3 regions of the Hydrogenophaga sp. UC242_50 genome follow, and region 3 is predicted to be linked to each of the others. Evidence: predicted binding sites of a transcription regulator. Region 3 holds the regulator's gene; each other region holds the start of a gene.
The links. The regulator LexA, encoded in region 3, represses DNA repair genes until DNA is damaged. The targets are predictions, from matches to a motif close to ACTGTATNNNNATACAGT.
Positions count from the first base shown of each region.

Region 1: a site for LexA is predicted at 5,017-5,034, ahead of imuA (translesion DNA synthesis-associated protein ImuA). Genes of this name have one in related genera too.
Region 2: a site for LexA is predicted at 3,896-3,913, ahead of ACFJGX_RS05485 (LexA family protein). Genes of this name have one in related genera too.

Region 1 covers NZ_CP170553.1:2,932,483-2,939,724, reverse strand. Annotated here, with positions in the region: gene ACFJGX_RS15110 (error-prone DNA polymerase) at 1-2,888, opposite strand, end outside; gene ACFJGX_RS15105 (hypothetical protein) at 2,899-3,363, opposite strand; gene ACFJGX_RS15100 (Y-family DNA polymerase) at 3,365-4,210, opposite strand; gene imuA (translesion DNA synthesis-associated protein ImuA) at 4,155-4,976, opposite strand; gene ACFJGX_RS15090 (nucleotidyltransferase domain-containing protein) at 5,389-5,739, shown strand; gene ACFJGX_RS15085 (hypothetical protein) at 5,759-6,250, shown strand; gene ACFJGX_RS15080 (PLP-dependent aminotransferase family protein) at 6,260-7,242, opposite strand, start outside.
Region 2 covers NZ_CP170553.1:1,068,041-1,075,282, forward strand. Annotated here, with positions in the region: gene ACFJGX_RS05470 (hypothetical protein) at 1-1,374, shown strand, start outside; gene ACFJGX_RS05475 (hypothetical protein) at 1,651-1,860, opposite strand; partial or broken gene ACFJGX_RS05480 (Y-family DNA polymerase) at 2,114-3,423, opposite strand; gene ACFJGX_RS05485 (LexA family protein) at 3,464-3,841, opposite strand; gene ACFJGX_RS05490 (SOS response-associated peptidase) at 3,949-4,620, shown strand; gene ACFJGX_RS05495 (DUF6527 family protein) at 4,900-5,244, opposite strand; gene ACFJGX_RS05500 (HesA/MoeB/ThiF family protein) at 5,241-6,635, opposite strand; gene ACFJGX_RS05505 (E2/UBC family protein) at 6,638-7,036, opposite strand; gene ACFJGX_RS05510 (multiubiquitin domain-containing protein) at 7,040-7,242, opposite strand, start outside.
Region 3 covers NZ_CP170553.1:3,260,328-3,267,569, reverse strand. Annotated here, with positions in the region: gene lpxK (tetraacyldisaccharide 4'-kinase) at 1-139, shown strand, start outside; gene ACFJGX_RS16830 (Trm112 family protein) at 175-381, shown strand; gene kdsB (3-deoxy-manno-octulosonate cytidylyltransferase) at 378-1,163, shown strand; gene adk (adenylate kinase) at 1,320-1,976, shown strand; gene ACFJGX_RS16815 (hypothetical protein) at 2,038-2,175, opposite strand; gene ACFJGX_RS16810 (DUF6152 family protein) at 2,168-2,518, opposite strand; gene ACFJGX_RS16805 (hypothetical protein) at 2,535-2,954, opposite strand; partial or broken gene ACFJGX_RS16800 (asparaginase) at 2,959-3,917, opposite strand; gene lexA (transcriptional repressor LexA) at 4,060-4,737, shown strand; gene ACFJGX_RS16790 (hypothetical protein) at 5,102-5,245, shown strand; gene ACFJGX_RS16785 (D-2-hydroxyacid dehydrogenase family protein) at 5,362-6,369, shown strand; gene ACFJGX_RS16780 (FimV family protein) at 6,440-7,242, opposite strand, start outside.

The sequences.
Region 1 (7,242 bases), 330 kb from region 3:
ACGCCCGAGGAGGTGCCGGGCTGCTGGCGCAGGGTGACGATGCCGCAGTGGCGCACGAGGCGGCCGTTGGGCGCGTCCTTGAGTTGTTCGGCGGTCATGAGCCGGCGTTGCGCGAGTTCTTCGCGCAGCAGGGCGAGCGGGTGGCGGCGCAGGGTGAGGCCCAGGCTGGCGTAGTCCCACACGATGGCTTCGCCTTCGGGTGCGGGCGGCAGGGCCAGCGGGGCTTCGTCCACCGGCGCGCCCTTGAGCAAGGCCGGTGGCGGGCGCAGCGCGGCGGCGTCCCACACCTGCTGGCGGCGGTGGCCGCTCAGGCCCATGAGGGCGTCGGCGGCGGCGAGCGCTTTCATCTGCGGCTGGTCCAGGCCGGCGCGGCGCGCGAGGTCTTGCGCGTTGCGGAAGGCTTGTTGCGCGCGCGCCTGCACGATGCGCTCGGCCGCTTCCTGGCCGATGCCACTGACCAGGCGCATGCCCAGGCGCACCGCGCCATCGGCGTCGAGGATGCTGTCGCGGTCGCTGTGCAGCACGTCCACCGGCCGCACGACCACGCCGTGGCGTTTCGCGTCCTGCACCAGCTGGCTGGGCGTGTAGAAACCCAGCGGCTGGCTGTTGAGCAGCGCGGTGAGGAACTCGGCCGGGTGGTGGCATTTGATCCACGCGCTCACATAGACCAGCAGCGCGAAGCTGGCGGCGTGGCTTTCGGGAAAGCCGTAGCTGGAGAAACCTTTGATCTGCTCGAAGATGCTTTTGGCGAACTCGGGCTCGTAGTCACGATCGGTCATGCCCTTGATCAGCCGCTGCTCGTATTTCTGCACGTTGCCGTGGCGTTTCCAGGCGGCCATGGCGCGGCGCAATTCGTCGGCCTCGCCGGGTGTGAAGCCGGCCGCGAGCACGGCGATCTGCATGCACTGCTCCTGAAAGATGGGCACGCCCATCGTGCGGCCCAACGCCGCCCTCAAGGCCCTTCCGCCCTCCGGCCCGGGAAAGCTCACCGGTACCTTGCCCTGCCGCCGGTTCAGATAAGGATGCACCGCCCCACCCTGGATGGGCCCGGGCCGCACCAGCGCGACCTCGATCACGAGGTCGTAATAAGAACGTGGCCTCAAGCGCGGCAGCATGCTCATCTGCGCGCGGCTCTCGATCTGGAACACGCCCACGGTGTCGGCGGCGCAAATCATGTCGTAGGTCGGGCCGTCGTTGTCCGGGATGTCCTGCATGCAGAACGCCCGCCCGTCTTTGTCACCGAGCAGGGCCATCGCCTTGCGCAGCGCGGTGAGCATGCCCAGCGCGAGCACGTCCACCTTGAGCAGGCCGACGGCGTCGAGGTCGTCCTTGTCCCACTCGATCACGGTGCGGTCTTTCATGGTGGCGTTCTCGATCGGCACCAGGCGCGAGAGCGGCAACTGCGTGAGCACGAAGCCGCCGGTGTGCTGCGAGAGGTGGCGCGGAAAGCCCATGAGGGTGGAGGTGAGTTCCAGCAGCTGGCGCACCTTCAGCTGCCCGGTGTCGAGGCCGGCCTCCTGGAGCCGTTCGGGCGCGATCGCGTGCCCGTCCCACCAGCGCGACTGTTTGGCCAGCACATCGAGCGAGCCTTCCGCAAAGCCCAGGGCCTTGCCCACGTCGCGCAGCGCGCTGCGCGGGCGGTAGCTGATGACGGTGGCGGTGAGCGCGGCGCGCTCGCGGCCGTATTTCCCGTACAGGTACTGGATGACTTCCTCGCGCCGCTCGTGCTCGAAGTCCACGTCGATGTCGGGCGGTTCGTCGCGTTCGCGCGAGATGAAGCGCTCGAACAGCAGGCCCGTGCGCCCCGGGTCCACTTCGGTGATGCCCAGGCAGTAACACACCACGCTGTTGGCCGCCGAGCCCCGGCCCTGGCACAGGATGGCTTTCGAGCGGGCGAAGGCCACGATGTCGTGCACCGTCAGAAAGTAATGCTCGTACCGCTTGTAGGCGATGAGTTCCAGCTCGTGCTCGATCTGTTTCGCAAACGCCTCGGGCGTGCCCTGCGGCCACCGCCTGCGGGCACCTTCTTCGGTCAGCTGGCGCAGGTGGCTCTGCGGCGTTTCTCCCTCGGGAATCACCTCGCTCGGGTACTGGTAGCGCAGTTCGTCCAGCGAAAAATCGCAGCGCGCGGCCACCGCCAGGGTTTCGGCCAGCAGGTCGGCGGGGTAGAGCTGACCCAGCGTGAGGCGCGCGCGCAGGCGCTGCTCGGCGCTGGGCTCCAGCGCGAAGCCGCATTCGGTGAGCGGCTTGCCGATGCGCGTGGCGGTGAGCACGTCGTGCAGGGGTTTGCGCGAGCGCACGTGCATGCGCACGTCGCCCACGGCCACCAGCGGCACGGCGGTGAGCGCGCTGCTCTGGCGCAGCTGGTGCAGGCGCATTTCGTCGTCGAAACGGCAGAGCTGTTCCACGCCGAGCCAGCAGCGGCCCATGAAGTGCTGCAGCAGCCAACGCGCGATGGTGTCCATCGGATCCTGGTCGCTGTGGCGGTCGGGCACGGCGATCACCACGCAGTCGGCCAGGGCCGCGGCATCGATGTCGCCGACCGTCAACCGGTAGGTGCCCTTGGGGGCGCTGCGGCGCAGGCGGGTGATGAATTCGCACAGGTTGCCGTAGCCGTTGAGGTTGCAGGCCAGCACGACCAGGGTGAAGGGCGCGTCGCACCGCACCTGGAACTGGCTGCCGATCAGCAGCTTGAAGCCGTGCTTTTTCGCGGCGACGTGGGCGCGCACCACGCCGGCCAGGGAACACTCGTCCACCAGGGCCAGGGCGCGGTAGCCCAGGGCTTGCGCGCGCTCGACCAGTTCCTCGGGGTGGCTGGCGCCGCGCAGGAAGCTGAAGTTCGAGAGGCAGCGCAGCTCGGCGTAATCGGGAAGGGCATCGGCGTTCATGGCGGTGCCTTCAGGCGAAGTGCCCATGCAGGTACCAGGCGGGCGCGCCGTCCAGCCGGGTCTGGAACACCCACAGCACGCCGGCCTGCGGGGACAGGGCCACCCAGTAGTCGCGCACCACGTTGCGCATGCGCTCGGCGCCTTCGACGCGGTCCCACCAGCCGCCCTCCACGCGCTGCGGCCCGAGCAGCATGACCAGTTCGCTGTCGTGGTGGACCGGCCGGTGGTCGCGCACGGCCAACCGCAAGGGCATGGGCAGCACGAAGCCGGGCTGTGGCAGTTCGGTGCCGGGCGCGCCCTGGCGCGGCAGGGGCAGCGTGGCCGGCTGCCAGCGGCACATCCATTCGGGGCGGTGGTCTTCGCACAGCACCGGGCGCAGCACGCGCTGCGGCCCCAGGCGGGCGGAGAGCCGCTCCAGCACCAGGCCCAGTTGCTCGCCCTGGCGCACGGTGTCGGGCAACAGCGAGGCGCTCACGTCATGCAGCGGCCGCACCTCGGTTGCGCACCATCACCAGGTCGCCCACGGGCGCGAGCAGTTTCACGCGCGCCAGGTGCTCACCCAGCAGGCGGCAGAGGTGTTCGATGTCGCGCGTGGGCTCGGCGGTGCGGATGGTGATCTCGCCGCCCTCGCCCGCCGCGCGCGCGCGCATCGCGTCGTGTGCCCAGCGCAGCGTGAAGGCGGTGACGCCCGCGCGCCGCGCGGCCAGCCAGCCGCTGAGCACGCGCAGCAGGCGCCGCGCGCCGAACAGCAGGGCCGGCGCCTGCTCCACGCGGGCCATGAGTTCGAGCCGCTCTTCAAAATGCTCGGGCAGCGCCACCCAGTCGTGCGCCTCGGGCGCGGTCCCGTAGGCCTGGTCGAGCGCCTGCAACAGGAGCTGGTCGAAGCGGCGGCCCAGGCCGCTGCGCGGCAGCGCGCGCACGTCGCCCAGCGTGCGGCAGCCGATGTGTTCGAGCGTGAGCCGGTGCGGCCGCACGGCGCTCAGCGTGTCCATGGGCAGGGTGTCGAGCAGCGCGGCCAGCGGGCGTTGGAAACCGTTCTCGATGCCGGCGCGCGCCAGCGCGAGCGCGGCCAGGCCGTTGGGCGCCCAGGCCAGCTGCGCCACGCCGAGTTCGCGGGCTTCGCCCCACACGCGCTCGCGCAAGGCACGGCGGCCACCGAACAGGCGCGCGCTGGCCGCCACCTCCATGAGCACGGCTTCGTCGGCCAGGGCTACGCGGGGCGTGAACTGCAAGGCCCAGGTCGCCAGCGCGCGCTGCGGCGCGGCCTCAGTGGGCGGGGCTGTGCCGGCGCTCGGGCTGGGCAGCAGGGCGGACCACAACATGCTCGTTCTCTTCGGTTCGGGGCATCCACCGGCTGGGCTCACGCAGCCGGGGTGGGAGGATGGTGGCCAGGCCACCCGGCACCGAGGGCAGGTGCAGGGTGGCCTCCAGCGGCGGGCCCTTGCGCTTGGCGATGCGCAACTGCAGCTCCCAGTCCACCCCCACGCAGGCCTGCACGCGCAGCGGCGCGGCCGACGACTCGCCCAGGGCGTGCATGGGCCGGCACACGAACACCGGCGACTCGAAGCCGGTGGCGAGCACCTGCAGCCGGCGGATCTGCGCTGCCCTCGCCCGCGGCAGCCAGGCGACGATCGCGCCGCCGGCCTGGGCCTTGATGAGCTGCTCGGCCGACCACAGGCGCTCGGCCGCCGTGTCGGCCTGCACCCAGACCAGCTGGCGCTCGTCGAGGCCTTCGAAGCGCAGGCCGGGCAGGTGCGGCGACAGCGGCGGGCCGATCACCACCACCGCCTGCCCGGCGGCACAGACTTGGCGCAGCGCCGGCCCGAGCAGGCGCCATTCCAGCGTGCCGCTGTGCGGGGTGAGGATTTCGGTCAGCCCGTGGCCGGGCCAGCCACCGCCAGGCAACTGCGCGTCCAGCGCGGCGAAGCCGCTGGGCCACACCGCCGAGACCGGCGCGCCGAGCTGGTCACCCCGCCACAGCGCCGCGGCCACGGCCGCCGACAGGCCACCAGCGGGCGGCGGCACCGGGCGAACGGGTGTGGGGGCCGGGGACGGATCGTCCTCCTGCCAGAAAACGGCGGGCAGCATGGCGGGATGGATGCGCGGGGAAAATGGGCAGCTTCAAAATACTGTATCTCCGTACAGTATATGAAAGCCCAAGTCCTGTCCATCTGAAGGGCAAGCGGCGGTTCATTAAATATTGTGGGGGTCTACGTTTTTTGTAGAATGCGCCATGGTTCCCGTTCACTCCGCTCGACGCTCTGCCCGGCCTTCTTCCGGGGGATCGGGTGCGCCCGTCTCCCTGCTTTCGCCTGCGGAATACGCCAAGGCCTATGGGATCAGCGCGGAACGGGTGCGGCAGTTGTGCCGCACCGGTCGAATCCCGGGCGCCGCCCAGCACAGCCTGGGGCCGCTGACCCTGTGGCTCATCCCCTCGGATGTGGCCGACCCGAGGCTGCCCCGGGGCAGGCCCGCCAAACCAAGGGCACCTGAACCCCCAATGCACGTGCAGACGCGGGCCCACCCCAGGCTCTCGCTCCACCAACCTGATGCCGGCACACAGCGGCAGGCCGAAGCGCGTCTGCGCCTGGGTCGGCAAGAGGCGCGCGCAATCATCGCGGCCATGAAGAAAAAAGGCGTGACGGTCCGGCTCTTCGGCTCGATGAAAACAGGCCAGACCACGCCCCACTCCGACATCGATCTGCTGATCACCGACCCCGGGCCGCTGGGGGCCATGCGCGCGGTCTCCGAAACGCTGGCCGAGCGCCTCACCATCCCGGTGGATGTCGTGGCCGAAGAGACCATCGGACCCGACGCCTTTGCCCGCATACAGGACAGCCTGAATGCATAGAAGAGACTTCGAGGCCGAGATGGCCAAGCTCGACAAAGAGCTGGAGGAGTTCGGGCGCTGGGAAGCTCAGAACCCCGCCGCAGGGGACTGGGCTTACGGCAAGCTGGCCGGCGCCACGGTCAACAGCGTCTATACCGGCATGGAGACCATTCTGGAAGCGATCCTCAAGCGGACGGACCCGCCCATGGCGCAAGACCCGGCCTACCACGCCAGGTTGATCAAGACCGCCGCGGCCGCCACCGGGACACGCGATGCCTTGATCAGCGAAGCGCTGCAGCAACTGCTGGATGATCTGCGCGGCTTTCGCCACGTGGGCCGCAGGCGCTACGGCAGCGAGATCGACCCGGAGCGCGCCAGGCACGTGCTGCACAACGCCAGGCAAGCAGCGCCGCTCTTTCGCCAGGAAATGGCCTTGGCCATCACGGCACTGGAAGAAGTGCTGGCCGTGGCCGAGGCGGAGCGGCTGGAATCCCGCAAGGCCGAGAGCCGCACCAAGAAGCGCTCTGGCTGACGACGCCGCTCAGACCGCCTGGCCCAGGCGCCCGATCCCTTCCTCGATCTTCTCCAGCCCCACGGTGGCGAAGGACAGGCGCAGCGTCGCGTGGTCGGGGTTGCGCGCGAAGAACGGCGCGCCAGGCACGAAGGCCACGCCTTTTTCGATCGCGCGCTTGGCCAGCTCACCGCCGTCCTTCACCTTGCCACCAGCACCCGTGAGGCTGGCCCAGACGAACAGGCCGCCCTGGGGTTGCACGAAGTCGATCGCGTCGCCCAGCTCGCGGCGCAGGGCGTTGCCCATGGTGGTGGCGCGCTCGGCGTAGACCTTGCGCACCTTGTCCAGCGTAGCGGGCATGCGGCCGGCCTTGAGGTACTGCGCGGCGGTGGCCTGGGCGAAGGTGCTGGTGTGGGCGTCGCTGAACTGCTTGCACATGGTGGCCTTGGCCAGCAGCTCGGCCGGGCCCACCATCCAGCCCACGCGCAGACCGGGGCTGAGCACCTTGCTCAAGGATCCGCAGTGCACCAGGCGCTCGCGGCTGCCGGGCACGCTGGGGCTGAGCGCGAGCAGGCTGGGCGGCGGGGCCGCGCCGAAGTAGAGGTCGCCGTATGGATCGTCTTCGACGATCAGCGTGTCGTGCTTCACCGCCATCTCCAGCACCCGCTTGCGCCGCTCCAGGCTGAGCAGGCCGCCGCTGGGGTTGCCGAAGGTGGGGATGAGGTAGACGAACTTGGGCTTGTGTTCGGCGATGAGCTTTTCCAGCTCGTCGGTCTTCACGCCGTCGCCGTCCACCGGCGCGCTGATGAGCTCGGCGCCGTAGAGGCGGAAACACTGGATGGTGGCGAGGAAGGTCGGGCCTTCGACGATGACCTTGTCACCGGGCGAGACCAGGGTCTTGCCCAGCAGGTCCAGGCCCTGCTGGCTGCCGGTGGTGACGATGAGGTCGTTCGCGCCCACGTCCTTCGCGCCCTTGCTGGCCATGAAGGCGGCCAGCTGTTCGCGCAGGGGCT
Region 2 (7,242 bases), 2.2 Mb from region 3:
AAGGTATCTTCAGAGTTGAGGGTTCGGTTCAGTCCAGATCTTCTCGCCTTCCAAAACGCAATCTTCTTCACATATTTTGTTGTCTCCGAGATCGCGAACGTGGGCTTGAATCCCGCGGCAGGCTCCTACTATGTGAAGATCTTCCGCTCCGTCAGCCCTGCGAAATGGACTGCGACGAGAACAGATGTGCGGGTCCAGTATTCGGCCCTGGTGCTGACATTTGCGATTCGCTTCTACAAGCTTGACGAGGCTTTCGATGCAAAGCTCGGCTTCAGCTACAACGTGTTGGCCGAGCTTCGCTCGGTTTTTCACGATGCGGCTCACAGCGAACTGGAAGCCAAGTTCACTCCTTCGCAATGGGTCTTCCGCTGGTTCGTCGACAAGCTAGACGCGGAAGTCTTCAGCTCGGGCAACAGACTTGAACTGGCAGGCCTCGCCGCCCTGAGTCCGGTCGAACACAACTTGGCAGTAGAACTAACTCGACGGTTTGCCGCCTACCGAGTTCCGATCTCTATCGAAGCGATCTCTGGATTCCTCCTTCAATTCGGAACTACTCAGCGCATTCGAGCAGCTTTGAGATTGCTTAGTCACATCAAGTTCTATCCCCTGTGGGAACTTTCCCAGTCGATAGAGCGGACGCTTGAAGCGCAGCTTGCTCTCACCCAGGAGAAACAACTGGTCATTGCTACTTTCGGTGAGCACACCGGAAGCGCAGCGATCATGAACTACTTGGTTTCACACTCGACACTTTCGAGCAGGCTCAAGTTCGAACCCAATCTACCAGCGGCTCTTAAGGCGACTCCGGCCGACGGTTCCATCTACATCGTTGACGACTGCTTGTTGAGCGGCACGCAGGGGCTTAACACGCTCGGCGATTTGATGGGTACGCGGGTGCGCAAGAGCCACCACACCGTGCACGCACCAAGCCTTTCTGCCGGGGACAGAAGGCGCCTTGAAAACAGACAGCTGCGCTTTTGCTACGGTGTCTCTATGGACGTTGGATTGACGCGCTTCCTGGGCGAAGAGTACGCAAGTACTGGCCTCGACAAGCAGCGGGCAAAAGTGCTATTTGGCGTGATTGAACCTTCCAGCTCCAAGATCTTCGAGCCTCTTGGCCCCGTTGGCTGGGCGAACGAAGCAGAACGAGATGACATGAAGTCATTCTGCGAAGATGTCGGGTACAAGATCCTGAAGCGTCGCGCCACCGAAAAGACTTGGACTGATGAGCGACGCAAGGAGAGTGCCCTTGGCTTCTCAGATATGCAGCGGCTGCTTGTCTTTCCATATAACGTGCCAAAGACTACGCTGACTCTGCTCTGGGAGAGGTGCTCAGAAGACTTTAAGTGGCGGCCGCTTTTTCCAGGCTTTGACTAAGGGGCGCGTTGAGGCTGTGGCAGCGGGCCAAACAGTCTGCCCGCCTCTCAGTGCTTCAGTTGCCCACAGATCCAGTTCGTCCGGCGTCATCCTCTCGCTGTGTTGTCTATCGGCGGAACGGCGTGCCGACCGGATGATGGCCGGTGCAGCCTGTCGCCTGCAGCGATCAATAGCCGGTTCTGGCAAATGCCGCCGCTCCAGTATCCGCACCCGAATGACTCAGATCAGTCTGGAACAGTCACCCAGCCATTCAACGTGCCCGGTATCTATGTGACGTCACAGCGGGCTTGGCGAGCGATAGACCTTCACTGGACCTGCGCCCTTGTACACCACCTCGCCGTTTGCAATCACGATCACGAGCACGGTCTCCAAGCTGGGCAACTCGATGACGTGGTACTCGTGCGGTTCCAGTGGCAAGCGAGTCTCGCGGTAGCGGGTCACACCATCGGTTGTGGGATGCCATAGCGGCGTCGGATGCTGGTTCATCAAAATGGCGCAGCGGATACGAACACTTCGACCGGCCCTGGACCTTGATACACCGCTTCACCGGTGGCCCCTATCCGCACGATCCACCAGTCATCTCGCTGCTCCACCTCATACGCGACCGCAGGCAACTCGAGCACCGTCTCCACCGGGAAAGGGAGTCCATCCGGTACTGGGTGTCGCAGCAGTGTGGGATGCCCTGGAGGAAAGTTCACGGTGGGCATCATACGGGTGGGGGTATGACAATCGGCTCTGCTCACGCCCTCGCCACGGGCACATCCTCAAGCCGTGTCGTGTACTGAGGCGTACGGCGCTCCTGCTTCATGCCCCACACCCGCTGAGGACCGACCTTTCCTGTAGATGCGGTGTGTACCGTGCCTTTGCCGTATCGCCCGTTGATCGCATCCATCGCGCCCATGAGCTGTGAACGATCGCGCTTCGGCTCGTCGTCCGCAGGCGTCTCCAGATCCAGCTCACGTTGCAGCACATCTGCGGATTGCAGGTCCACCAGGATGACCCCGGCCTTGATGAACCGGTACCCTGGCACGTACATGTACCGCATGCCGTCCGCAGCGGCCTGAGCCAGTGCCAGCGTGTCGTCGGTGGGTCGGCGCAGGGGTACCACCACGCTGCGGGAGAGTTGCGGCCCGGGCCGATAGGGTGAGGTGTGCATGAACACCAGCAGCTCGGTGGCCAGGCTCTTCTGCGAGCGCAGCTTCTCGGCCGCTCGCCCGGCATACTCACTCACCGCTTCGATAAGGGGCGCCAGTTCGTGCATGGGCTTGCCGAACGACCGCGTGCAGGCGATTTGCTGTTTTTGTCCGGGCGCGTCGTCGAGCTCAATGCAGGGCTGCCCCTGGAGCTCGCGCACCGTGCGCTCCAGTGTCACGCCCCATCGGCGGCGGATGGTGGCCGGGTCCATGCGCGTGAGATCCAGGACGGTGCGCACGCCTTCCTCCTGGAGTTGCTTGCCGATGCGGGGTCCCACGCCCCAGACGGCACCCACTTCGGAGGCCCGGAGCACGTCCTCCAGGTCTTGCGCAGGCAAAGTCGCCAGGTTGCACACCTGCGTCAACTCGCTGGGGTAGCTACCAGGCTTGCGTTCCGCGGTCTTGGCGATGTGGTTCGCCAGCTTGGCCAGGGTCTTGGTTTGTGCGATGCCGATGCAGCATGGAATGCCGACCCACTGCAGGATGCGTTCACGAACCGTCTTGGCCCGCTTCACCAGATCACCGCGTACACCCTGCAGTCCAATGAAGCTCTCATCGATCGAATAGATCTCCTGGGTGGGGCCCAGCCCCGCGGCCAGGCTCATCATCCGGTCGCTCATGTCGCCGTACAGCGTGAAGTTGGCCGACAGAGCCACCAAACCCGCTTCCTGCTCCAGATGCTTGATCCCGAACCAGGGGGCGGCCATCTTTATGCCCAGGTCCTTGGCTTCGTTGGAGCGCGCGATGGCGCAACCGTCGTGTTGGAGAGAACGACGACAGGCCGGCCGTTCAGGCTGGGCCGGAACACCCGCTCGCACGAAACATAGAAATTGTTGCCATCGACCAGGGCGTACATGGCCGCATCGCTCGCGTCGGGTGGAAGGGGTGGAAGGGGTTCAGACGGCGAAGCGCTTGATGCAGGAACTGACCACACCCCACACTTCGATCGTCTGACCGTCCCGGGGCACGATGTCCGGGAAGGTGGGGTTGGCCGCCTTGAGGCGAACCCGCCCCGCGCGCTGGTGCAGATACTTCACCGTGAACTCGCCATCGACCACGGCCACGACCACCTGGCCATGGTGGGGTTTGATGGCTCGGTCAACCACCAGCGTGTCACCGTCGTCGATGCCGGCGTCCCGCATGGAGGTGCCCGCCACGCGCAGCAGGAAGGTTGCCTGGGGGTGCGTGACCAGGATCTGGGTCAGGTCCAGCCGGTTGACCGAGAAGTCCTCGGCCGGCGACGGAAACCCTGCGCGCACAGGAGCAGCGGGCATAGGCAGCTCGAGCGGGGACGCCATAAAGGTCACGGGCGTTGAGCTGGTACAGATACTGTTCATATGTACAGTATACGGCGGCAGGCCGTTTCCGACCAGAATTCCCCATGTGTTCGAACTATGTGGCCGTGACCAGCACGGAGCGCCTGCGGATGTACTTCGGTGTGGAGGCGCCACCGCCCACGGTGAAGGCCGAGGTCTGGCCGATCTATGAGGCTCCCTTCATCCGCCGGCATCCGAACAAGGATGTGGGCGACGAGGCCGTTCCCCCGCGCGAGGTCAAGGCTGGTCTCTTCGGAATGATTCCGCACTGGGCGGGTGAACTTAGCTTCGGGCGGCGGACCTATAACGCCCGGTCAGAGACGGTGGCGGAGAAGCCCAGTTTTCGGGATGCCTGGCGCAACGGTCAGCACTGCGTCGTGCCCGTGGAGTACATCTACGAGCCCGACTGGCGCAGTGGTGTGGCGGTTCCCACACGCATCCAGCGCAAGGATGGCCTGCCCATGGGCATCGCCGGGCTGTGGACCAGCAACCGCAAGGCAACGGGCGATGAGGTGTTCAGTTTCACCATGCTCACCGTCAATGCCGACGACCACGAACTGTTCAAGCACTTTCACAAACCACAGGATGAGAAGCGCATGGTGGTGATCCTGCATGCCGACCAGTACGACACCTGGCTCGATGCGCCGACTGCGCGTTCGATGGAGTTCATGCGGCAGTTTCCTGCGCACTTGCTGATCTCAACGCCGGAGCCTGAGAGGGGAAAACGTCAAAGGTGAAGTTCGGATCACGCGTGTATGCGGATTGGGCCGCCCAAGCAAAGGTCCCACGCCTACTTTGAAGTCGGCTTAAGGCTGACGGTGGTCGTTCGACGAAGTCGACGGGAAAGACGGCCTCCGACCCAAAGCGGACCCATCCCTAGGCGAAGCTAGCCGTCAGCGCGTTGAGCCGCCTCATACTCCAAGTCAGTCTATACACATTCGCCCGTTCTCGGCCGCACAGCGCTCTGAACTCCGCACGAACCTTGTCCAGTGCGGACGCACGCTGTCATCGACAATCTACGAGTCCTGTGGATAGGCCCAAAGCACCTTTCCTTTCTTGATGTAGAAGTGACTGCGACACCCCTTGGTCCGCCAAACAGACGGCCACAGAGAGATCGAGCCCAGCGGGTGGATGGCGTGTCGCCATCTCGGGTTGTCGTTCTCGATCAAACTGAGCGTGATGACGTCACCGCATCCACATGGACAGATGAGCTGCGCGGACCAAGGCTTCGGTTGTTCCCCGATCAAGTAGACAAAGCCGGGACGGGTCACAGGCGGCGGATCCTCAGCCCACGCATAGACGTACTTTAGGCGCGGGTCCATTACAAGCCTGAAGGCACGCGCAAGACGACCCAATATCATGATTTGGCTCCGGCGCTGAGTTCGGGCATGTCGAGCATGGGTTCGACGTCTCCTCGGCCCACGTGGCGCTTGAAGACCGGACAAGGTGGTCCGTCCGTTTCGCCCGCGAATATGCCATGCGACAGACTGACTCGAAAAGTTGCGGTGTCTCCGTTGGAGTCCATGCGGTAAGGATGCAGGCGCGCCAGGAACTCATTGATCGCCAGGCTCGCGATCAGCATGTTCAATTGAATGACGGCCGGCTGGTCCTCATTGACGCCCTTGATATAACCCTCGCCTAAGAGCTTGCGGTATTCGCCGGGATCCGTGCGATAGAGTCCAGCGACGCGGACCTGCTCCATGGTGAACAGGTGGCGGCTCAGCAGGCTCGATCCGCCGGGCTGGAGGTAGTGAACCGTACCGCACACCTGGTCGACACCACCGGCGCCGTCGGCGTCGATGCGCACCCCCAAGTCGAAATAGGGAATGGCATAAAACGAGGCCAGCTTGTTCAGCGCAAACCGCCCGTCTACCGAGTCCATACAGCCGAAGAGGACGTCGCAACTCGCCAGCGCTCGCACCACCTCGCGGTTGAATAGGATGCTCTGGAACGCCAGCACGTCTGTGCCCAACTCCAGTTGAGAGATGGTTCGCCGCGCGAGTTCGACTTTGGGCAGCCGGGCAGCGACGTCGGCCATCGTTGAATTCAGGATCCGGTTGAGATTCTTGCGTTCAACGACGTCAGGGTCGACCAGCACCAGCGATCCGACGCAGTTGCGCGCCAGCTGCTCGATGACCGGGCTTCCCGTTCCCGAGCACCCGACAACCCCGACGCGCAAACGGGTCAACTTCTCGTAGGTGCCCTGGCCGAAGGTCTGCGCAATCCGGCGACCTTGCTCCGGAACGGCCTGAGTGTCACCTGGGGCATCGAACACCCGGATGTCGTCTCCTACGACCGTCACTCTCGCCAGTGTCTCGAAGCTGCCATCGGGCGCCACGATACGGCCGAAACAGCGGCCATCGTCCATCACCACGACACTGCAATGGGGCTGGTTCTGATCCATCCAGCCATGAATGCTGGGGAACAAGGCCCGGTCGGACTCGTCATCGATTGCAGAGAACCGATCAAACCCCCGGTGCCCGTGGACCTTCACGAGCGACATGTTGTGCTTGTTCGCTTCCGCCAGTAGCGGCAGCAGAATGGCCGTGGACCACGTCACCCGATCGGGTCTGCGGACGCTGCATTGGTCGTAGGGCACAAGCACGACCTTGCGCGCCACCAGCCGATGGCCATAGGCGGACTTTGCGCGACCACACAACACGATGGCGACGGCTTCGCAGCCGTCCGGCGGAAAAAGGTGAGAGGCCAACTCCTCGAACTGGAACTGCGCCAACGTCAACGACACGCCCATGCTCAGACCTTCTTGAGTTCCTGCGCCAGCCATTCCTGCACAAGCGCGAAGTGGGTGCCCAAGCCGTCAATGCCAGGACGCCAAGGGTTCGAAGGCGTGCGGTGCCGACTCCAGCGCTGCCATTCCTTGCCGGCGAAGCTGTCCGAACTGGTCGCGCGGATAGCGCGCCCGCTTTGAAGCGACAGTGTCGGGAAGAAGTAGGCCATGTCGATCTGGGCGTCGGGGTAGCCCGGATCGATTCGCACATTGACGTCGACCGCCGAGACGTTGTAGCCGGCGGGCACCGCAAAGTCGTGGAGGACCACGCGCAAGACGCTGGCCTCCGCGGCTAGGTCATAGGCGTGCGCACAGCCTTCGAGCCACTCCATGTCCTCCGCCGGCAACGAGAACTCCCTGCGCATGGCTCAACCCTCCGTCTGGTCCAGCGGCAAGGTGACGAAGTGCTCCACGCCCGGCTCGCGCAGGTCAACTTCCTTGTCCAGACCGATGCGCTCGGGCTGGGCACCCTTGTGCTTAATGTAGATGCCGAATTGGTCCACCGGCACCTTGCCCGCCAGCTGCAGCAAGGCGGCGCCGGTGATCAAGGGCTGGTGCACATCAAAGTGCA
Region 3 (7,242 bases):
GGACGCGACCAAACTCTTTGCCCTTTTGCCGGCAAACGGCTCCGTGCAAGCCTGGGCCGTCCCGCTCGAACTCACGCCCGACCCGGCATTTTTCGAGGCGGTCGACGCCCATCTGGCCGCCTGGCGCCCAGAGCCTTGAAACCCGGATCCAGCCGGCGCGACTATCATTCCGCCATGGACACCAAACTGCTCGAACTGCTGGTCTGCCCGGTCACCAAGGGCCCTCTGATCTTCGACCGCGACAAGCAGGAACTGCTCTCGCGCAGCGCGCGCCTGGCCTACCCGGTGCGCGACGGCATTCCCATCCTGCTCGAACACGAGGCCCGCACGATCAGCGAAGAGGAAGCGGCGCGCCCATCGGCCCCCGCCCCGCTCGCATGAGCCTGCCCACCGCGGCGGCCGACTTCACCGTCCTCATTCCCGCCCGACTGGCCTCCACCCGCCTGCCCGACAAACCCCTGGCCGACATCGTCGGCGTGCCCATGGTGGTGCGCGTGGCGCAGCGCGCCATGCAGAGCGGCGCCTCGCGCTGCGTGGTGGCGGCCGACGATCCGCGCATCGTCGACGCCTGCGCCGCCCACGGCGTGCAAGCCCTGCTCACGCGAACCGACCACCGCTCCGGCAGCGACCGCCTGGCCGAAGCCTGCGCCCTGCTCGGCCTGGCGGATGAGGCATTGGTGGTCAATGTGCAAGGCGACGAACCTCTGATCGAGCCGACGCTGATCGACGCCGTGGCGGCCGAACTGCGGCGCCGCGACGATTGCGTGATGAGCACCGCCGCCCACGCCCTCGACAGCACGAGCGACTTCCTCAATCCCAACGTGGTGAAGGTGGTGCTCGACCGCATGGGCACCGCGCTGTACTTCAGCCGCGCACCCATCGCCTGGTGGCGCGATGGCATGGCACCCGGCCAGCCCATGAGCGCGCTGCCGACCCCTGCGCCACTGCGCCACGTCGGCATCTACGCCTATCGCGCCGGCTTCCTGCGGCAGTTTCCCCAGCTGGAGCCTTCGTCGCTGGAAGCAATCGAGTCGCTGGAGCAATTGCGCGTGCTCTGGCACGGCCACCGCATCGCGGTGCACGTGACGGCCCATGCACCGGGCCCCGGCGTGGACACGCCGCAAGATCTTCAACGGGTGCGCGAGCTGCTCGCCAAGGCCTGAATTACGGGCCTTGCGGTGGGCGTCGGAGCCCTTTTCCTGTCAGCCAGAGCGAAGGGTGCCCGTGCTATCCTCGACCGGTCGCCCCGGCTCCCACGCCCTGGGGCCGCCGCTCGAGACAAGCGGCCACGCCATTGAAACTCTGAAAAAAGGAAAGCGATGAGACTGATTCTGTTGGGCGCCCCGGGTGCCGGCAAAGGAACGCAAGCCACGTTCATTTGCCAAAAATACGGCATCCCCCAGATCTCCACCGGCGACATGCTGCGCGCGGCGGTGAAGGCCGGCACCCCCCTGGGGCTGCAAGCCAAGGCCGTGATGGAATCCGGCGGTCTGGTCAGCGACGACCTCATCATCAACCTGGTCAAGGAACGCATTGCCCAGTCCGATTGCGCCAACGGCTTCCTGTTCGACGGCTTCCCGCGCACCATTCCGCAGGCCGATGCCATGAAGTCCGCCGGCGTGAAGCTGGACTACGTGCTGGAAATTGACGTGCCGTTCGACGCCATCATCGAACGCATGAGCGGCCGCCGTTCGCACCCCGCCTCGGGCCGCACCTACCACGTCAAGTTCAACCCGCCCAAGGTGGAAGGCAAGGACGACGTGACCGGCGAGCCGTTGATCCAGCGCGAAGACGACAAGGAAGAGACCGTGAAGAAGCGGCTCGAGGTCTACAGCGCACAGACCCGTCCCCTCGTGGACTACTACAGCAGCTGGGCGCGCTCGGACGCGGCCGCCGCGCCCAAGTACCGCGCCATCAGCGGCATGGGCTCGGTCGAGGACATCACGGCGCGCGCCTTCGAGGCGCTGTCGAAGTAAGCCACCCCGGCTTCCCGCAGAACACCCGGCCACGTGCCGGGTGTTCCGCTTTCAGGAGGGCTCAAGCCGGGCTGGAGCGCAGGCCGTAGGCCTTGCCCTCCAGAAACACGTACTCGGCGCGCAGGATCGCTTCGCCCTTCTCGTCCTTGAACGTGAAGCCCACGGTGGACAGGGAGGCCCCGGTCTTGACCTCAGGCATCTGCCATTGCCCCAACCGGAACAGCGGCGCCAGTTCGATCTCCCAGCGCCGGTCGCGGCGCGTGGGCAACACGGTCTTGGCGCAGCAGCGCGGGCCCGTCGATGCCCGCCGTCTGGGCGGGCAAAGGGCGTTGGCCGAGGTCGGCCGGCAGGCGCAGGGCCTCGGGCAGCTCCAGCACCAGCTCGGCGTGCGGGTTGCGCCACTTCACCTCGACCACCCGCCCCTCCAGGTAGAGCGGACGGTCCTGGTCGAAGCTGCTCCAGCCATGGTGGGCCAGCGCCCCACCGCCCCAACCCCCCAGGCCCAGCCAGGCCCCGGTCCGAATCACATCACGTCGTTGCATGGAGATCTCCTTCCCATCACACGTAACCGATCCAACGGCCGCAGGTCAGCACCAGCAGCCACAAGGCCGACGACAGCAGCATCAAGAGGCGCGCAGTGCGGTCCTGGCGCTGCAGCGATCGGCGGGCGTGGAACCAGCCGGCGTTGCACCCCGCCAGCATGATCAACACCATCTTGGCTGTGAACACGCGATTCGCCAGCAGTTCCCCGGCCTGGGTACCGAACATCAGGAGGCCCGACACGGCGGCCAGTGCGAAACCCACCGCCACCAGGCCCAGGCTCAGTTTCGCCAGGGGCTCCACAGGCAGGCTCTGGCCCCAGCCGAACACCCGCAGTTCCAGCAGCGTCAGGTTGCCGAGCAACAGCGCCACGCCCAGCAGATGGGCCACTTCCAGCATGGGGTACGCCCAGGCGTGGGCACCGAGCGCGGCGAACATCGCGTCATTCCATCAGCAGGTCCAGCGCCAGCGCCAACCGGGCCTTGACCGGCGAGAGCCCGGCCGAGTGCGCGAATGGCAGGCCAGCGTGCGGCACCACCCTTCCGCGCGCACAACGCGTCGCCAGCACCACCCGCACCCGTTGTGCCTGCGCGGCATTCAGCGCATCGGTCAGCGCCTGGTGAACGGTACCGTTGCCCGTGCCGGCCACCACGATGCCCCGCAAGGGACGGGCGGCGCCTGGCGCCATCAAGGCCCGCACCAGGCTGCCGTCCGCGTCGGCATGGCTGGTCACCAGTTCGACCCGAGGCAGGGCGTCGGCCGCCAGGAAGCGGGCCAGCGGGGCTGGATCGTGGGAAGCAACGGAGGCGCCCCGGGATCGGAAACGGCGCACCTCCCCTCCTCCACACAAGCCAGCGGCCCCGCGTCTCCAGAGTCAAAAGCGTCCAGGCGGTAGGTGTGCTCCTTCGCCACCTCCAGCGCGCCGTGCACCTGTCCGGCACACACCACCACCACGCCGGCCTCCCCATGCCGCACCACGGCCAGCGCGTCGGCAAGGTTCTGCGGCCCATCCGGCACCAGCGCGGAAGCCGGGCGCATCGCGCAGGTCAGCACCACAGGCTTGGTGGGTTGGAGCAGGCGCTGCAGCACGAACGCCGTTTCCTCCAGGGTGTCGGTGCCGTGCGTCACGATCACCGCCGACACCTGGGGATCGTCCAGATGCGCCTGGAGCCGTGCCGCCAGGGCCTGCCACACCGGCAGGCCCATGTCCTTGCTGTCGATCTGGGCGACCTGCTCCACCTCCAACGGCACGCCGGCCAAAGCCGGAACGGCCGCCACCAGATCGGCCACGCCGACCTGCCCCGCCACGTAGCCCACGTTGTCGCCCGCCTGCGCCGCACGCCCGGCGATGGTGCCGCCCGTGCCCAGGATCACGAGCCGCCGGCCCTGATTTGTGTCCACCACTTGCCAATCCTTGAAAACTGGTTAAAAATACAGATACTGGATAAGAAAACAGGTATCAGCCACTTCCCGCATTGTTCCTGTCTTCCCAGATGGCGTTCCCCTTGCGCACCACGTTCACGACGAGGTCCTCATGCTCGACATGCCCCATACCGCACCGAAGCTCACCGCCCGGCAGCAACAGATTCTGGAATTGATCCAGACGGCGATCGCACGCACCGGCGCACCGCCCACCCGTGCCGAAATCGCCAGCGAACTCGGGTTCAAGTCGGCCAATGCCGCCGAAGAGCATCTGCAAGCGTTGGCACGCAAGGGCGTGATCGAACTGGTCAGTGGCACTTCGCGAGGCATCCGCCTGCGCAGCGAAGACCTGCAGTCCATCAACGATTCGCGCGGGCGCCAGCTTACACTGCCGATCCCCAGCCTGGCCCAGCTGGTGCTCCCCCTGATCGGTCGCGTCGCAGCCGGTTCGCCCATCTTGGCGCAGGAGCATGTGGACCAGACCTACCAGGTCGAGCGCAGCCTGTTCCAGCGCACGCCCGACTACCTGCTCAAGGTGCGTGGCATGTCCATGCGCGACATCGGCATCATGGACGGCGATCTGCTCGCCGTGCAGGCCACGAAGGAAGCCAAGAACGGCCAGATCGTGGTGGCCCGCCTGGGTGACGACGTCACCGTCAAACGCTTCATGCGGCGCCAGCACCTGATTGAATTGCACGCGGAAAACCCCGACTACAAGACCATCGTCGTCGAACCGGGCGAGCCATTCGAAATCGAAGGACTCGCCGTGGGCCTGATCCGCAACAGCTTCCAGCTCTGACCGATCCCGGTCCGTGTCGCCTCAGCAGGTGGCGGGCGTTTGGTCCCGGTGGGTGCACAACCCACCACAAGGACACATCCCTGCGAAGGCGTTTGATTTTGCAATCCTGCCTGTGTTCAACCCCACCCAATGGAGTTTCGCATGGGAAAAATTTTCAACACCAACACGTGGCGCGCCCCTTTGCAGTTGATCGACTGCTGGTTGCCCTCTCCCGCCCTTCGCCGGGCAACGGCCGCCAACGAGCCCGTGCGCAGCGCAGGTTGTACAGCGCTTTGCGCGTGCCGGGTGGCTCAAGCGCGCCAGCACGGCCCGCAGTCCACTTGTCTTGCGGGCCGTGCCACCGGCAGCGGACCCTGTGCCTCGCGTGCGCGTGCTGCAGCAGACCGGCCCCGCGGCGGCGCACCGGGCCGGTGTCAGGCTGGTGATCTCGGGCCGCATCAACGATGTGTGCGCCGAACTCGATCGACTGGCCGACCAGGAACGCCAGCTGTCCACGCGCGCGGCCTGAACTCGGCCGCCGCCAGCGAGCACACGGCCATCCTCCAGGCTCCCGGCGCGCCGTGCCTGCTTGTAACCAGGGGTCAGCGGCCCGGAAGGCCTGGGAGGTGAAGGCACAATAGGGTCATGAATATTGTGATCCTTGATGACTATCAGGACGCTGTGCGCAAACTGCGGTGTGCCGAGAAACTGGAGCCTTACCCGGCCAAAGTCTTCACCAACACGGTCAAGGGCGTGGGCCAGCTGTCCATCCGATTGCGCGATGCCGATGTGCTGGTCCTGATCCGGGAACGCACCGCCATCACCCGTCAACTGGTTGAAAAACTCCCCCGGCTCAAACTCATCGCCCAGACCGGGCGCGTGGGCGGGCATGTGGACGTCAATGCCTGCACCGAGCGTGGCATCGCGGTGGCCGAGGGCGTGGGTTCACCCGTCTCCACCGCCGAGCTCACCTGGGCCCTGATGCTTGCGGCCATGCGCCGCATCCCGCAATACGTCTCCAACCTCAAGCATGGCGCCTGGCAACAGGCCGGGCTGAAGGCTGCTGCCATGCCCGCCAATTTCGGCGTGGGCATGGTGTTGCGTGGCAAGACGCTGGGCATCTGGAGCTACGGCCGCATCGGGCAGATGGTGGCAGGTTACGGGCGGGCCTTCGGCATGCGCGTGATCGTGTGGGGCAGCGAAGAAAGCTGTGCCCGCGCCGCGTCCGATGGTTTCGATGTGGCCCCCAGCAAGGCAGCCCTGTTTGAAACGGCCGACGTGCTGAGCCTGCACTTGCGGCTGAGCGAGAGCAACGCGGGCTGTGTGACACCCGAAGACCTCGCCGCCATGAAGACCTCCGCGCTGTTGGTCAACACCTCCCGCGCCGAGCTCATCCAGCCCGAGGCGCTGATCGCCGCGCTGAACCGGGGTCGCCCGGGCATGGCCGCGATCGACGTGTTCGAATCCGAGCCCATCCTGCAAGGCCATGCCCTGCTGCGGCTCGAAAACTGCATCTGCACGCCCCACATCGGCTATGTCGAGCAGGACAGCTACGAGATGTACTTCTCCTCTGCGTTCGACAACGTGGTCAACTACATCAAGGGCACACCGACCAATATCGTCAATCCAGGCGCGCTGCAGGTTCGACGCTGATGGCTGCGATCGACCTCACCCCAGAAAAAACGCCGGTTGTCACCGGCGTTTTTTCTGGGTACCAAGGGCGTCAGCGTTTGCCATCCGGCTTCGAGCCTGGCTCGTCGTCCGGCGGCATGAAGTCCAACACCTCGAAATCGATCAGGTTGCTCAGCGGCAGGTCCTGGGCGTCACCTGCCTTGGCGGTCGGCTCCACGGGCGGCGACACCTCTGGCAACAAGGCCTCGAAGGCAGAGAACTCGGAGAGGTCGTTCAGGTTGATGTCCAGGCCCAGGTGGGACGACGCAGGCACCAGCACACCCAGGTCCATCGGCTGGGTGTTGCGACCGCCAGCAGGCTCTTCAGCGACGGGGGGCTTCTTGCCGGCTGGCGCGCTCGGACGCCGGCCGTCGGCTTTCAGCGGTTGCATGTTCGTGTGCCGGAATTCGCTGTGCTTTGCCGCGGACGGCTCGTCTCGCTTGATCAGCTCCTTGGCCATCGCGTGCAACAGCAAGAGCTCGCGGTACGCCTCGAGATCGAACACCTCGACTTCGTCGTCGCTGGCGTCCCGGAAGATCGACTCCTCGATCAGGTCCAGCACCCGGGGCTCCGGCCACAGCGACTGAATGCGGCTGAAGGCCGTTTCGTAGGCTTCAAGGCCTCGACCACCGTCGGTGTAGCGGTTGAAGGGCGGCGCGCCGGCATTGAAGACGTGGTTGAACTCGTCGCGCAGGGCGTCGTAGTCTTCGCGGCGCCCCAGGCGGTGATAGAGCTTGAACAGATCCAGGTAAGCCAGGGGGCTGGGCTCATGGCTCTCGGCCAGGTGGTTGCGCAGCACTTGGATGGCCTGCTCGTCTTCACCCAGCGACACGAAAAAGTCGGCCTGCTGCTGAA